3 regions of the Plantibacter sp. MMLR14_011 genome follow, and region 2 is predicted to be linked to each of the others. Evidence: predicted binding sites of a transcription regulator. Region 2 holds the regulator's gene; each other region holds the start of a gene.
The links. Region 2 encodes HrcA, which represses chaperone genes, less so after heat shock. Its sites were predicted from a motif close to TTNGCACTCGNNNNNNNCGAGTGCNAA; they were not measured.

Region 1 (4,096 bases), on a different contig from region 2:
CGCAGCAGCAGTGGGGGCAGCAGCCTCCTCACCAGCCGCAGGCCCAGCAGCCCTGGTCGCCGTACCAGCCGCCGCAGCCCTCCCAGCAGGCTGTCGCGCCGCAGGGCCAGCAGCAGCCGTACGCGCCCCAGCAGCCGTACCAGCCCCAGGGCCAGCAGCAGCCCTACCAACCTCAGCAGCCGTACCAGCCCCAGGGCCAGGCCTCCCCTCCACCGGCGGGTTGGCAGGGCGATCACGCGACCTATCTCCAGACGGTGCCGACGGCGGTCTACCAGGCACCGAGCCAGGGCGGCTACGCCGCGTACCAGCAGTCGCAGACGCAGACCACTGCCGCGTCGACCGGGACCTCACGGAGCACCTGGTCGCTCATCACCGGTCTCGTCGGGCTCGTCGTGTCGGTCTTCGTCGGTTGGGGCTTCCCCCTGTCGATCGCGGCCATCGTCCTCGGATTCGGAGCCAGGCGTCGCGAGCCGCAGGGCCGAGGCCGCGCCCTCACCGGCCTCGTGACCGGGTTCGTCAGTCTCGCCTGCTCCGTCGGCTGGCTCGCCTACAGCGTCGTCGTGATCATCGGGTACGTCTCGACCTGATCCTCCTCGGGACGCTGCGGTCCGGCGGACACCGTCGGGTCAGGCGTCAGCGGCCGGTGTCACCCGTTCGACGAGCAGCGCACTGTGTTTGCCCGCGATCCTCGTGAGGATGATCGTGGCCGAGCCGTCGCCCCTGAGCGCCATGCGCTTCCGGAACGCCGCGGGGTCGACGTCGACGCCGCGCTTCTTGACCTCGAGGACGCCGATCCCGCGATCCCGCATCGTGCGCTTGAGGACCTTCTCGTCCATCGGTAGCCGCTCGAGCACCCGGAAGGTCGTGGCGAACGGCGAGGTCGTCGCCGTGTCGGAGGTCAGGTAGGCGATGCCCTGGCCGAGCATGCCGGCCTCCAAGCGGACGGCGAGGTCGCCGATGAGTCGGGCCCGGATCACCGACCCGTCGGGTTCGTGCACGTAGTCGCCGAGTTCCCTCACGGGGGCGTCATCGGCGTCGGCCTCGGCGTGCAACTCGTGGTGGACGCCGTCCGCAAGGAGGAGCGCGGACCGTCGGATGTCCGGACGGGCCAGCGGGCCGAACCAGAGCGCCATCTCGACGAGCTGTCCGTCGACGGACACCCACTGCGCCTCGGCGTCGTCGGGGATGAGTGAGCGGTCGAATCCGGGCCCGAGCTTGACGCCTGTGGGGAGGCTGGTCGCCGCACCGAAGACCAGGTCGAGGGACGGGGTGTAGTCGGCGGCACTGGACAGCCGCGCGGTGTCGGCGTGTCCTGCGGTGCGCCGCGCGGGATCGAACCAGACCGCGTCGAAGTCATCGAGGGAGACGTCGTCGGCGGCGGCGTTCCGCACGGTCGCCGTGGGGAACGGAGCGAGGTTGTAGCTGGCGATGGCGGCGGTGACCTCGTCGATGTCGACCGCCGTGACCTCCAGGTCGAGCGAGGCCATGGCCATCGAGTCGGCGCCGATGCCGCTGCCGAGGTCGGCGACGCGCGTGAGGCCGGCCCGGGCGAAACGCCCGGCGTGCAATGCGGCGACGGGAAGGCGCGTGGCCTGTTCGAGGCCTGCCTCGGTGAACAGCATGCGGCCGGCGAACGGACCGAACTTGCCGACGGCCTTCTGCCTCAGCCGCGACTGCGTGAGGACCGCCGCGACCAGCTCGGGGGAGTGGCCCTCCTTGCGCAGGCGCCCGACCAGGCGGACGGCCTCGTCCTTCGTCGGGTAGGGCGGCAGGGAGTCGAGGAGCCTGAGGCCGTCGGCCGTGAGGAGTTCGACGAGTTCCGAACGGTCCATGGTCAGTGGGCCTCGGGCGGAGCTGGATGCATCCGGCAACGGTAGCAGCCGCTGATTGGCACTCGCATTGCATGAGTGCCAGAAGATGCCTACACTGGAATCAGCACTCTCGCAGTGTGAGTGCTAACCACGTCTTCGTTTCAAGAAAGAGGTCAACCGTGTCGGTCTCCATCAAGCCGCTCGAGGATCGCATCGTCATCAAGCAGGTCGAGGCAGAGCAGACCACCGCTTCCGGTCTGGTCATCCCCGACACCGCCAAGGAGAAGCCCCAGGAGGGCGAGGTCGTGGCGGTCGGACCCGGTCGCATCGACGACAACGGCAACCGCGTCCCGCTCGACGTCGCCGTCGGCGACAAGGTGATCTACTCCAAGTACGGTGGCACCGAGGTCAAGTACGCCGGTGAGGACTACCTGGTCCTGTCCGCGCGCGACGTCCTCGCAGTCGTCGTCCGCTAGTCACCAGCGCACGGATCCGGCGGCTCAGGCCGCTCAACAGCCCGAATGGCATTCGCCATTCGGGCTGTGTCCGTTTCCGGAGGGTGTCGCGGGGAGTCGCGGGTCTAGCCTGGACCAGTGCAGAACCCCAGCGATCCAGCCGACGTCGACATCCACTCCGTCACCGTTGACGGGGGAGGGGATCGACGTGCGAGTGTGGCCGTGCCCCAGCAGGGGAGCCGGTCCGGACTGCTCTCGGCGGTCGCCGCCTACTGCCTCTGGGGAGCGCTCCCGCTCTACTTCATCGCCCTCGCACCGGCCGGCGCCTTCGAGGTCGTGGCGTGGCGGATCCTCTTCTCCCTCGTCTTCTGCGCCGTCCTCATCCTGGCGACCCGTTCCTGGCGCCGGCTGTTCGGCATCCTCCGCCAGCGCCGCATCGTCCTGACGATGGGCCTCGCCGGAGCGCTCATCTACGTCAACTGGCAGACCTACGTCTACGGCGCGCTCAACGGCCAAGTGGTCGAGGCGTCGCTCGGCTACTTCATCAACCCGATCGTGACCGTCTTCCTCGGCGTCTTCTTCCTCCGCGAGCGGTTGCGTCCAGCCCAGTGGGTCGCGGTGGTCGTGAGTGTGATCGCGGTCCTGGTCCTCGCGATCGGACACGGCAGCGTCCCCTGGATCGCCCTGATCCTGGCCTTCTCATTCGGCCTCTACGGCTACATCAAGAAGCTCGTGGGCGGCTCGGTCGACGCGGTGTCCGGGTTGACGCTCGAGACCGTGTGGCTGATGCCGGTCGCGATCGCCCAGCTCATCGCGGTCGGCGTGACCGGTGGGCTGACCATCGGCACCGCGGGCGTCGGGCACGCCCTGCTCCTCGTCGGCGCCGGCGTCATCACCGCCGTCCCGCTCCTGCTGTTCGCGGCGGCGGCCCGCCGCCTCCCGCTCACCTGGATGGGTTTCATCCAGTACTTCGCACCGATCATCCAATTCGTCGTCGGTGTCGCGGTCCTGCACGAGGCGATGCCGCCGGAGCGCTGGTTGGGCTTCGGTCTCGTGTGGCTGGCGCTCGCGATCCTCACCGTCGACATGCTCGTCGCCTCCACCCGGGGTCGTCGGGTCGTCGGGGCCGAACGACGCCGCTCGACGAGGGTCTGAACAGCGGATTCCAGCGCTGATCGCGCGACCACTGCAGGAAAAGCGCGAAACAGCCCCTCCTGAGGTAACGATTTGGTCGTGTTACACGCTTGTAACGTCAACGACATTGTCCAGCGCACGTGCAGCGGATAACTTGACTCAACGGCAGCCCCTGGAGCTGCCACTCTTCTGACAAGCAAGGAGTACCATGAGCGTCTTTTCGAAGGCCACGGCCGCTCGCTCCCGCCCACGTTCCATCGTTCTCGGTGGTATCGCACTGATCGGAGCCAGCGCGCTGGTCCTGAGCGGTTGCGCCTCGAGTGGTAGCGGCGACAGCGGCAGCAGCAGCAAGCCTGCTGGCGACCTGACCCTGAAGCTCGGCACGGCGTTGCCGCAGACCGGTAACCTCGCGTTCCTCGGCCCGCCCGAGGAGGCCGGTGTCGGTCTCGCGGTCAAGGAGGTCAACGACGCCGACCTCGGCATCAAGATCGACCTGACGCTCGGCGACTCGGGTGACTCCGACAACAAGGCGTACGCGACCGAGGTCCCCCGTCTGCTCTCAGAGGGCGTCACCGCCATCATCGGTGCAGCGTCCTCGGGTGTGTCGAAGCTCTTCATCGACGAAGTCACCGGCGCAGGCGTCATCCAGTTCTCCCCGGCGAACACCTCCGCGGACTTCACCACGTGGGACGACAA
Region 2 (4,096 bases):
AGATGCCGCCCTCCGGACCGACGACGAGGACGAGCTCCTCGGCGAGCAGTGCCGACGGGTCGAGCTCCGAGAGCGCGAGTGCCGCGCTGGGTTCGAGGACGAGGACGGTCCGGCCGGCGACGATCGCCGCGAGTCCACGGGTGTCGACGACCTCGGCCACCTCGGGTACCCGGGCGCGGATCGACTGCTTCGACGCCTCGCGCACGATGAGCTGCCAGCGCGCACGGCCCTTGACCGCTTTGTCGCCCTGCCACCTGGAGATGCTGCGCTCGGCACCCCACGGGACGATGCGGTCGACACCCAGCTCGGTTGCCGCCTGGATGGCGAGTTCGTCGCGATCGCCCTTGGCCAGCGCCTGCACGAGGACGAGCCCGGGACGGTTCTCCGGATGCACCACGACCGATTCGACGCGGATCTCCAACTCGCCCGGCTCGCTGCGCACGACTGGTCCGGTCGCGATCAGGCCACGACCGTTGCCGATCGACGTCGTCTCGCCGACCCGCAGCCGACTCACGGCGACGGCGTGCTTCGCCTCGGGCCCACGGAGGGTCACCGAGTCGCCGACACCGGTCGATTCGAGGTCCTCGCGGAGGTACAGCGAACTCATCTCAACCGACGCCGTGGAAGCGGTCGCGGATCTTCGCGAACAGGCCCTGCTGGAACTGCGCGAGCGCCGGAGCACCCTGGCGTCGTCCCGAGGCGAAGCTCTTGATCAGCTCGCGTTCGCGGTGGTCGAGCTTCGTCGGGGTGACGACCTGGACGCCGATCTTGAGGTCACCCCGGCTGTTCCCGCGGAGGCGCGTGACGCCGCGGTCCTTGACCGTGATGACCTCCGAGCTCTGAACGCCCGGTCGCAGCTCGACCTCGACGTCGCCGTCGAGCGCGTGGACGGTGACCTGGCGGCCGAGGATGGCGTCGGTCATCGGGACTTCGAGCGTGCACAGCAGGTCGTCGCCGTCGCGGCTGAAGACGTCGTGGTGCTTGACCTTCATCTCGAGGTAGAGGTCGCCGTTCGGGCCGCCTGCCGGGCCGACCTCGCCGCTCCCCGGCATCTGCAGACGCAGACCGGTGTCGACACCGGCCGGGATGTCGACCGAGACGGTGCGGCGGGCACGGAGCCGGCCCTGACCCTGGCAGGTGACGCACGGGGTCGCGATGATCGTGCCGTAGCCGCGGCAGGTGCCGCAGGGCGCCGAGGTCATGACGTTGCCGAGCAGCGAGCGGACGGCCCGCTGGATGGAGCCGGTGCCGTGACAGATGTCGCAGGTCACCGGTGAGGTGCCGGGCTGGCAGCAGGAGCCGTTGCAGGTGCTGCAGAGCACGGCGGTGTCGACCTCGAGGTCGCGGTGGGTGCCGAAGATGACCTCGTCGAGGTCGAGTTCGACGCGCAACAGGGCGTCCTCGCCGCGTGCGCGGCGGGACTTGGGTCCGCGCTGCTGGCCACCCCCGCCGAAGAAGGTGTCGAAGATGTCGCCGAAGCCGCCGAACCCGGCGTCACCTCCGCCGAACCCACCCGCCTGCGGACCGAGGTCGTACTGCTGGCGCTGCTTGGGGTCGCTCAGCACGTCGTAGGCGTGGGTGACCTCTTTGAACCGCTCCGAGGCGTCGGAACCCGGGTTCACATCGGGGTGCAGTTCGCGAGCGAGGCGGCGGTACGCCTTCTTGATCTCTTCGGGCGTCGCCTCCTTGGCGACACCGAGTGCTGCGTAGTGGTCGGGGTAGTCAGCCACTGAGGGCCTTTCGTTCGAGGTGCGGAAGGTGTTGGGGGACGCGATGAGGATGCGTCACTCGGCGTCGAGGATGCGCGAGAGGTACCTGGCGACGGCGCGGACCGCAGCCATGTTGCTCGCGTAGTCCATTCTCGTGGGGCCGAGGACGCCGAGCCGGGCGATTTCGCCACCAGAGGAACGGTAGTTCCCGGCGAGGACGCTCGTGGTCTCGAGGCCGAACGACGCGTTCTCCCGCCCGATGCTGGCGACCACGCCGTCGCGCTCGGACTCCATCTCACCGAAGAGCCGGAGCAGCACGACCTGCTGCTCGATGGCGTCCAGGACCGGATAGATGCTGCCGGGGAAGTCGTCTTCGGTGCGGGCGAGGTTGGCGGCGCCGGCCATGACGAGGCGGTCCTGGCGCTGCGCCGAGAGCTGTTCGCGCACCGCGTCGACGATGCGGACGGCCGCCGCGCGGTCGAGATCGGCGATGTCGGCGGGGACGTCGCCGATCGCGTCGTGGGCGTCGAGGAGTGGACGGCCCGCGACCGCCTCGTTGCACAGCGAGCGGAGACGCGAGATGAGGTCGTCGTCGACCGGGCTCTCCGTCTCGATGAGCCGCTGCTCGACGCGGCCGTTGTCGAGGATGATGACCGCGAGCACGCGGTTCGGGGTGACGCTCACCAATTCGAGATGCCGGACACGTGCCCGGGAGAACATCGGGTACTGCACGAGCGCGACCTGGTTCGTCAGCTGTGAGAGCAGCCGCACCGTGCGGTGCAGGACCTCGTCGAGGTCGCCGGACGCACCGAGGAAGGTCTCGATCGCCGTCCGTTGGGCGTTGTTCAGCGGGCGGCGGTCGGCGAGGTGGTCGACGAACATCCGGTAGCCCTTGTCGGTCGGAACCCGACCGGAGGAGGTGTGCGGGGCGGCGATCAGTTCTTCGTCCTCGAGCTGTGCCATGTCGTTGCGGATGGTGGCTGCAGAGACCCCGAAGGAGTGGCGGTCGACGATCGTCTTGGACCCGACGGGCTCTCGCGAGGCGACGTAGTCCTGCACGATGACGCGGAGCACTTCGAGACCGCGATCCGACACCATCTCGATCTCCTCCCGTCATCCACCTCGGAGCGCCGACCATCAGCACTCGAAGACCCTGACTGCCAATCATATCGTGGCCTCCGCGCAGCCGTCCCTTGCGCGGCCCCGTGCCCCAGGAATACCGTTGGCCGCAGGCGTGGGTCCCTGATGAGCGACACCTGGTGCGATACGCTCAGCTGGACCAATTGAATATCACTCTCCGTGAAAGGTGCGAAGATGTCCGATCCGAACGCTCAGCCGCCCGTCGACCCAGCGAAGGGCGGGTCGGTTCCGCCTGCAGGAGACGGCGCGACGCCCCCTCCCGCAGCTCCGCAGCAGCCGCCTGCAGGCGCCTACCCGCCCCCGCCCGCCGGTGGCTACGCGCCGCCGCCGCCCGCTGCCGGCTCCTACCCGCCGCCGCCCGCAGGCGCCCCGCAGTACCAGCAGCCGTACGCCGCCGCTCAGCCCATGAGCCCGTCGGACGAGAAGCTCTGGTCGACGCTCATCCACATCGGTGGGATCTTCTTCGGATTCATCCCCCCGCTGATCGGCTACCTGGTCCTCAAGGACCGTGGCCCGTTCATCAAGGCGCACACGCTCACCGCGCTGAACTTCCAGCTGACGATGCTGATCGCGCTCGTGGTCGGCTCGATCCTGACGATCGTCGTCGTGGGTCTGTTCATCATCATCGCCGTCTACGTCGTCGTGATCGTGTTCAGCATCATCGCCGCGATCAAGGCGAACAAGGGCGAGCTGTACAGCTACCCGCTCACGATCCAGTTCATCAAGGCCTGATCCGTCGAGTCGCCTGAGAACAGCCCCGTCCGGTCCGCCGGGCGGGGCTGTTCTGCGTCTCGGGTGGCGTCAGTCGCCGACCAGACGGCGGACGACCGCGTCGGCGAGGAGCCGTCCGCGGCGCGTGAGCTCCAGCCGTCCGATCAGGGCCTGGCGTGCGTCGACCAGTTCCTCGGCGATGAGCCCGGCGACCGCTGTGCGAGCCTCGGGGGCGAGCGTCCGGATGGGGATGCCGTCCCGCGTGCGGGTGAGCAGCAGGATGCGTTCGAGTTCACGGGTCTCGTCGTCCAGGGTCTCCCGCCCGGCGGCCGGCGACTCCCCCGCCGCGATCCGCTGGGCGTACGCCGCTGGATGCTTGACGTTCCACCAGCGCACCCCGCCGACGTGGCTGTGCGACCCCGGGCCCACACCCCACCAGTCCTCGCCGGTCCAGTAGGAGAGGTTGTGCCGGGAGCGGTGCGTGTCGTCCGTCGCCCAGTTGCTGACCTCGTACCAGCCGTAGCCGGCCTCGGTGA
Region 3 (4,096 bases), 530 kb from region 2:
GGGGCCGGGCTCGCCCGACGTCCAACCTTCGAAGAACGGCTGCCAGCGGGCCGACGCCTGAGGGAGCACCAGCACCTGCGCCCAGCGCTCGGTCCCGAGCGGAGAGCCTCCCTGCAGCCGACTGCGGGGCTCCCCGTTCCCCCAGCTGCACTGCAGTCCTCCGAGCGCTACGGGCGCCGTATTGATCGGTGTCGCGTTGACGTCATCCGTGAACGGGGCCTCGAGCACGACGGAGGGCGCGAGTGCCGAGCTGACGATGTCGGCTGGGACGAGGTCCTTGCATCCGAGTCCGTACGAGCTGACCGGGGTGGTGGGCCCAGGGGCGGTGGTCGGTGTCGCGGACGGCACCGGTGTGGACGTCTCCGTCGGCTTCGGTTCGGCCGGCGTGCACGCGCTCAGCCCCAGAATCACTACGGCGGCGATCGCCGCTCCCCCGATGCGTCTCATAGCTCGATCATAGGAAATGCCACACGCGTCGATATGCCGTTCCGATCACGTCTCTACAACGACTGACGGGCCCATGCGGGAACGGGCATACAGGTCGAGGGTCCTCCCCGATGCGGCATGGCGAAACGACGCAGGGCGCCTCCCGAAGGAGACGCCCTGCGCAGGTGTTGCTGTCGGACTTAGAAGTCCATGCCACCGGTCGGGTCGCCGGCCGGAGCCGGGTTCTTCTCCGGCTTGTCGGCGACGACGGCCTCGGTGGTGAGGAACAGGCCGGCGATCGACGCTGCGTTGAGCAGCGCGGAGCGCGTGACCTTCACCGGGTCGTTGATGCCGGCAGCGAGCATGTCGACGTACTCACCGGTCGCGGCGTTGAGGCCGTGTCCGACGGGCAGGTTGCGGACCTTGTCGGCGACGACGCCCGGCTCGAGGCCTGCGTTGAGCGCGATCTGCTTGAGCGGAGCGTCGATGGCGACCTTGACGATGTTCGCACCGGTCGCCTCGTCACCGACGAGCTCGAGCTTCTCGAACGCGGTCTTGCCGGCCTGGATCAGGGCGACGCCACCACCGGCGACGATGCCCTCTTCGACGGCGGCCTTCGCGTTGCGAACGGCGTCCTCGATGCGGTGCTTGCGCTCCTTGAGCTCGACCTCGGTCGCTGCACCGGCCTTGATGACCGCCACACCGCCCGCGAGCTTGGCGAGACGCTCCTGGAGCTTCTCGCGGTCGTAGTCGCTGTCGGTGTTGTCGATCTCCTTGCGGATCTGCGAGACACGACCGGCGATGGCGTCGGCGTCGCCGGCACCCTCGACGATGGTGGTCTCATCCTTGGTGATGACGACCTTGCGGGCACGGCCGAGCAGGTCGAGGGTGACGGTCTCGAGCTTGAGGCCGACCTCCTCGGAGATGACCTGGCCACCGGTGAGGATGGCGATGTCCTGCAGCTGAGCCTTGCGGCGGTCGCCGAAGCCCGGAGCCTTGACGGCGACGGACTTGAAGATGCCACGGATCTTGTTGACGACGAGCGTCGCGAGAGCTTCGCCGTCGACGTCCTCAGCGATGATGAGGAGCTGCTTGCCCGACTGGATGACCTGGTCGACGATCGGCAGGAGGTCCTTGATCGCGGAGATCTTCTGGTTGGCGATGAGGATGTAGGGGTCCTCGAACACCGCTTCCTGGCGGTCGGGGTCGGTCACGAAGTACTGCGACAGGTAGCCCTTGTCGAAGCGCATGCCCTCGGTGAGCTCGAGCTCGGTGCCGAAGGTGTTCGACTCCTCGACGGTGACGACGCCCTCCTTGCCGACCTTGTCGATCGCCTCGGCGATGATCTCGCCGATGGTGGTGTCGCCAGCGGAGATGGAAGCGGTCGCAGCGATCTCCTCCTTGGTCTCCACCTCCTTGGCGTTGGCGATGAGCTCGACCGTGACGGCCTCGACGGCCTTCTCGATGCCGCGCTTGAGGCTGATGGGGTCGGCGCCTGCGGCGACGTTGCGGAGGCCCTCGCGAACGAGCGCCTGTGCCAGCACGGTCGCCGTGGTGGTGCCGTCGCCAGCGACGTCGTCGGTCTTCTTGGCGACCTCCTTGACGAGCTCCGCGCCGATCTTCTCGTACGGGTCGTCGAGTTCGATCTCCTTGGCGATGGACACGCCGTCGTTGGTGATCGTGGGGGCGCCCCACTTCTTCTCGAGGACAACGTTGCGACCGCGCGGCCCAAGGGTGACCTTGACCGTGTCAGCAAGAATGTTCAGTCCACGCTCGAGGCCGCGACGGGCCTCCTCGTCGAAAGCAATGATCTTAGCCATGTGTGTTTTTCGTCCCTCCCGGACGTCATGAACGTTGTTAGCACTCAATGAGTACGAGTGCTAAGTCGATTCTGGCACTCAGGGGGTGGGAGTGCAAGTGAGCACCGGAGCCCTGAGCGAACTCCCGGGATCCGCCCCGGAACGACGAACGACGCCGCCCACCGGAGTGGACGGCGTCGCAGGAATCGCGTGCCTGATCAGCGGCTACGCCAGGCGCACACCTTCGGCCTGGGGCCCCTTTGCTCCCGTGCCGACCTCGAAGACGACCGCCTGGCCCTCTTCCAGGGACTTGTAGCCGCTCATGTCGATCGCCGAGTAGTGGACGAAGACATCCTGTCCGCCGCCGTCGACCGTGATGAAGCCGAAGCCCTTCTCAGCGTTGAACCACTTGACGGTTCCGTTCGCCATTTCATACTCCCATTGCTGCGTGCTCTCGGCGCCCGACTGTTGCCGGACCCGGACCTGCCATCCGGGATCGGGATCCCGGCGGCCACCCTGCGCCGAAGCGGACCCGGGGGCGAGTCGAGACGGGACGGGATGAGCGGCCAATTCCAGATACTAATCCGGGGCACCGCGCGGATTCACCCCGAAATCGGCAAACGGGGCGGAGTGATACGACAACTCAACATGGAGGAAACACTCCGGAAACACGGCGAGCCGGCGACCTGACCGATCGACCTGCTCCAGCCGCGCTCAGGCTGCCGGCTGGTAGTCCGCGCCGACCACGACGACGATGCGGAGGACCGGCGCCTCGCCCTCCTCGACGGGGATCGCGTACGTGTCCGTGATCTGGATCGGAATACCGCCGAGTGCGTTCGCGATGGCGCGGGCGACGCCCTCCTGCGACGGATCCTGGTAGTAGACGCCGCTCGCCGTGACGTCCTCGGTGCTGGCGTCGCTCGTCGGGATCTGCTGCGTGAAGCCGGCGGCCGTGATCGCCGCCGCCGCCGATGCGGCGAGGCCGGCAGTGGGTGTGCCGTTCAGGACGAGGATGCTGGCCGCGGGGTCGACGACGGGGGCCGCCTCGGTCGGGGTGGGGGTCGGCGTGGGCGTGGCGCTCGGGCTCTGCGAGCCGCCGAAGAAGTCGATCCGGTCGTTCAGTCCGAACAGGGCGAAGGTGCCGATCCCCACAAGGACGAGCGTTGCGACGACGGCGACGAGGAAGGCGATCCAGCCGCGTCCCTTGGGCGCAGGGGCACGGTGTGCGCCGACGCGCTTGAGGTCGGGGACCTCGTCGAAGCGGTCGGGCGGGAAGGATTCAGCCATGGTGTGGTCTCCGGGAGCTGCTCAGCCGTCGGTGCGGGGAGCCGAGGCTCCTCGCGCCGAGAGTCGGGCGTCGCGGGTGCGCTGCAGCCGCTTGATCAGCATGGGGTCGTGGGCGAGGGCGGACGGCGAGTCGATGAGCGCGCCGAGCAGTTGATAGTACCGGGCCGGGGACAGGGCGAAGCGGTCGCGGATGGCGGCCTCCTTGGCCCCGACGTGCTGCACCCAGTGGGACTCGAACTCGAGGATCTCGAGCTCGCGCGGCTCGAGGCCGCCCGTCGGCGTCGACGCCTCGTCATCGGCAGGCGTGCGCGACGCTGACTGCATGCTCGTCTCCTGCCGATCGGTGCCGATGCGGCGACCTGGAGTCGTGCTCCGGTCCGCCGTGCTCCAAGTCTATTCAGCCGATGGCCGCCGGGCCGCATCCACCCCGGCGAGGGCCGACGTTCACCGGGAAGGATCAGGCTCGGTGCAGTGTTATGGAATACGTCGGGAGCCGCATGCACGAGGCGGCCCCGCACGTAGGATGACCGAGACGAATGGAGCAGCATGACGTACGACGTGTCGAAGACCGATGAGCAGTGGCG

Region 1: groES (co-chaperone GroES) is a predicted target of HrcA. The motif match lies at 1,888-1,914, and genes of this name have one in related genera.
Region 3: groL (chaperonin GroEL) is a predicted target of HrcA. The motif match lies at 2,284-2,310, and genes of this name have one in related genera.

What each region holds. Positions count from the first base shown of each region.
Region 1 covers NZ_MJGW01000002.1:99,630-103,725, reverse strand. Annotated here, with positions in the region: gene BIU99_RS19660 (DUF4190 domain-containing protein) at 1-587, shown strand, start outside; gene BIU99_RS03305 (class I SAM-dependent methyltransferase) at 627-1,832, opposite strand; gene groES (co-chaperone GroES) at 1,991-2,287, shown strand; gene rarD (EamA family transporter RarD) at 2,483-3,421, shown strand; gene BIU99_RS03290 (ABC transporter substrate-binding protein) at 3,609-4,096, shown strand, end outside.
Region 2 covers NZ_MJGW01000017.1:41,534-45,629, forward strand. Annotated here, with positions in the region: gene BIU99_RS08590 (16S rRNA (uracil(1498)-N(3))-methyltransferase) at 1-607, opposite strand, end outside; gene dnaJ (molecular chaperone DnaJ) at 609-1,730, opposite strand; gene hrcA (heat-inducible transcriptional repressor HrcA) at 1,785-2,807, opposite strand; gene BIU99_RS20250 (DUF4870 domain-containing protein) at 3,024-3,581, shown strand; gene hemW (radical SAM family heme chaperone HemW) at 3,651-4,096, opposite strand, start outside.
Region 3 covers NZ_MJGW01000017.1:570,202-574,297, forward strand. Annotated here, with positions in the region: gene groL (chaperonin GroEL) at 627-2,246, opposite strand; gene BIU99_RS11095 (cold-shock protein) at 2,451-2,654, opposite strand; gene BIU99_RS11100 (LytR C-terminal domain-containing protein) at 2,940-3,512, opposite strand; gene BIU99_RS11105 (DUF3263 domain-containing protein) at 3,534-3,836, opposite strand; gene msrB (peptide-methionine (R)-S-oxide reductase MsrB) at 4,059-4,096, shown strand, end outside.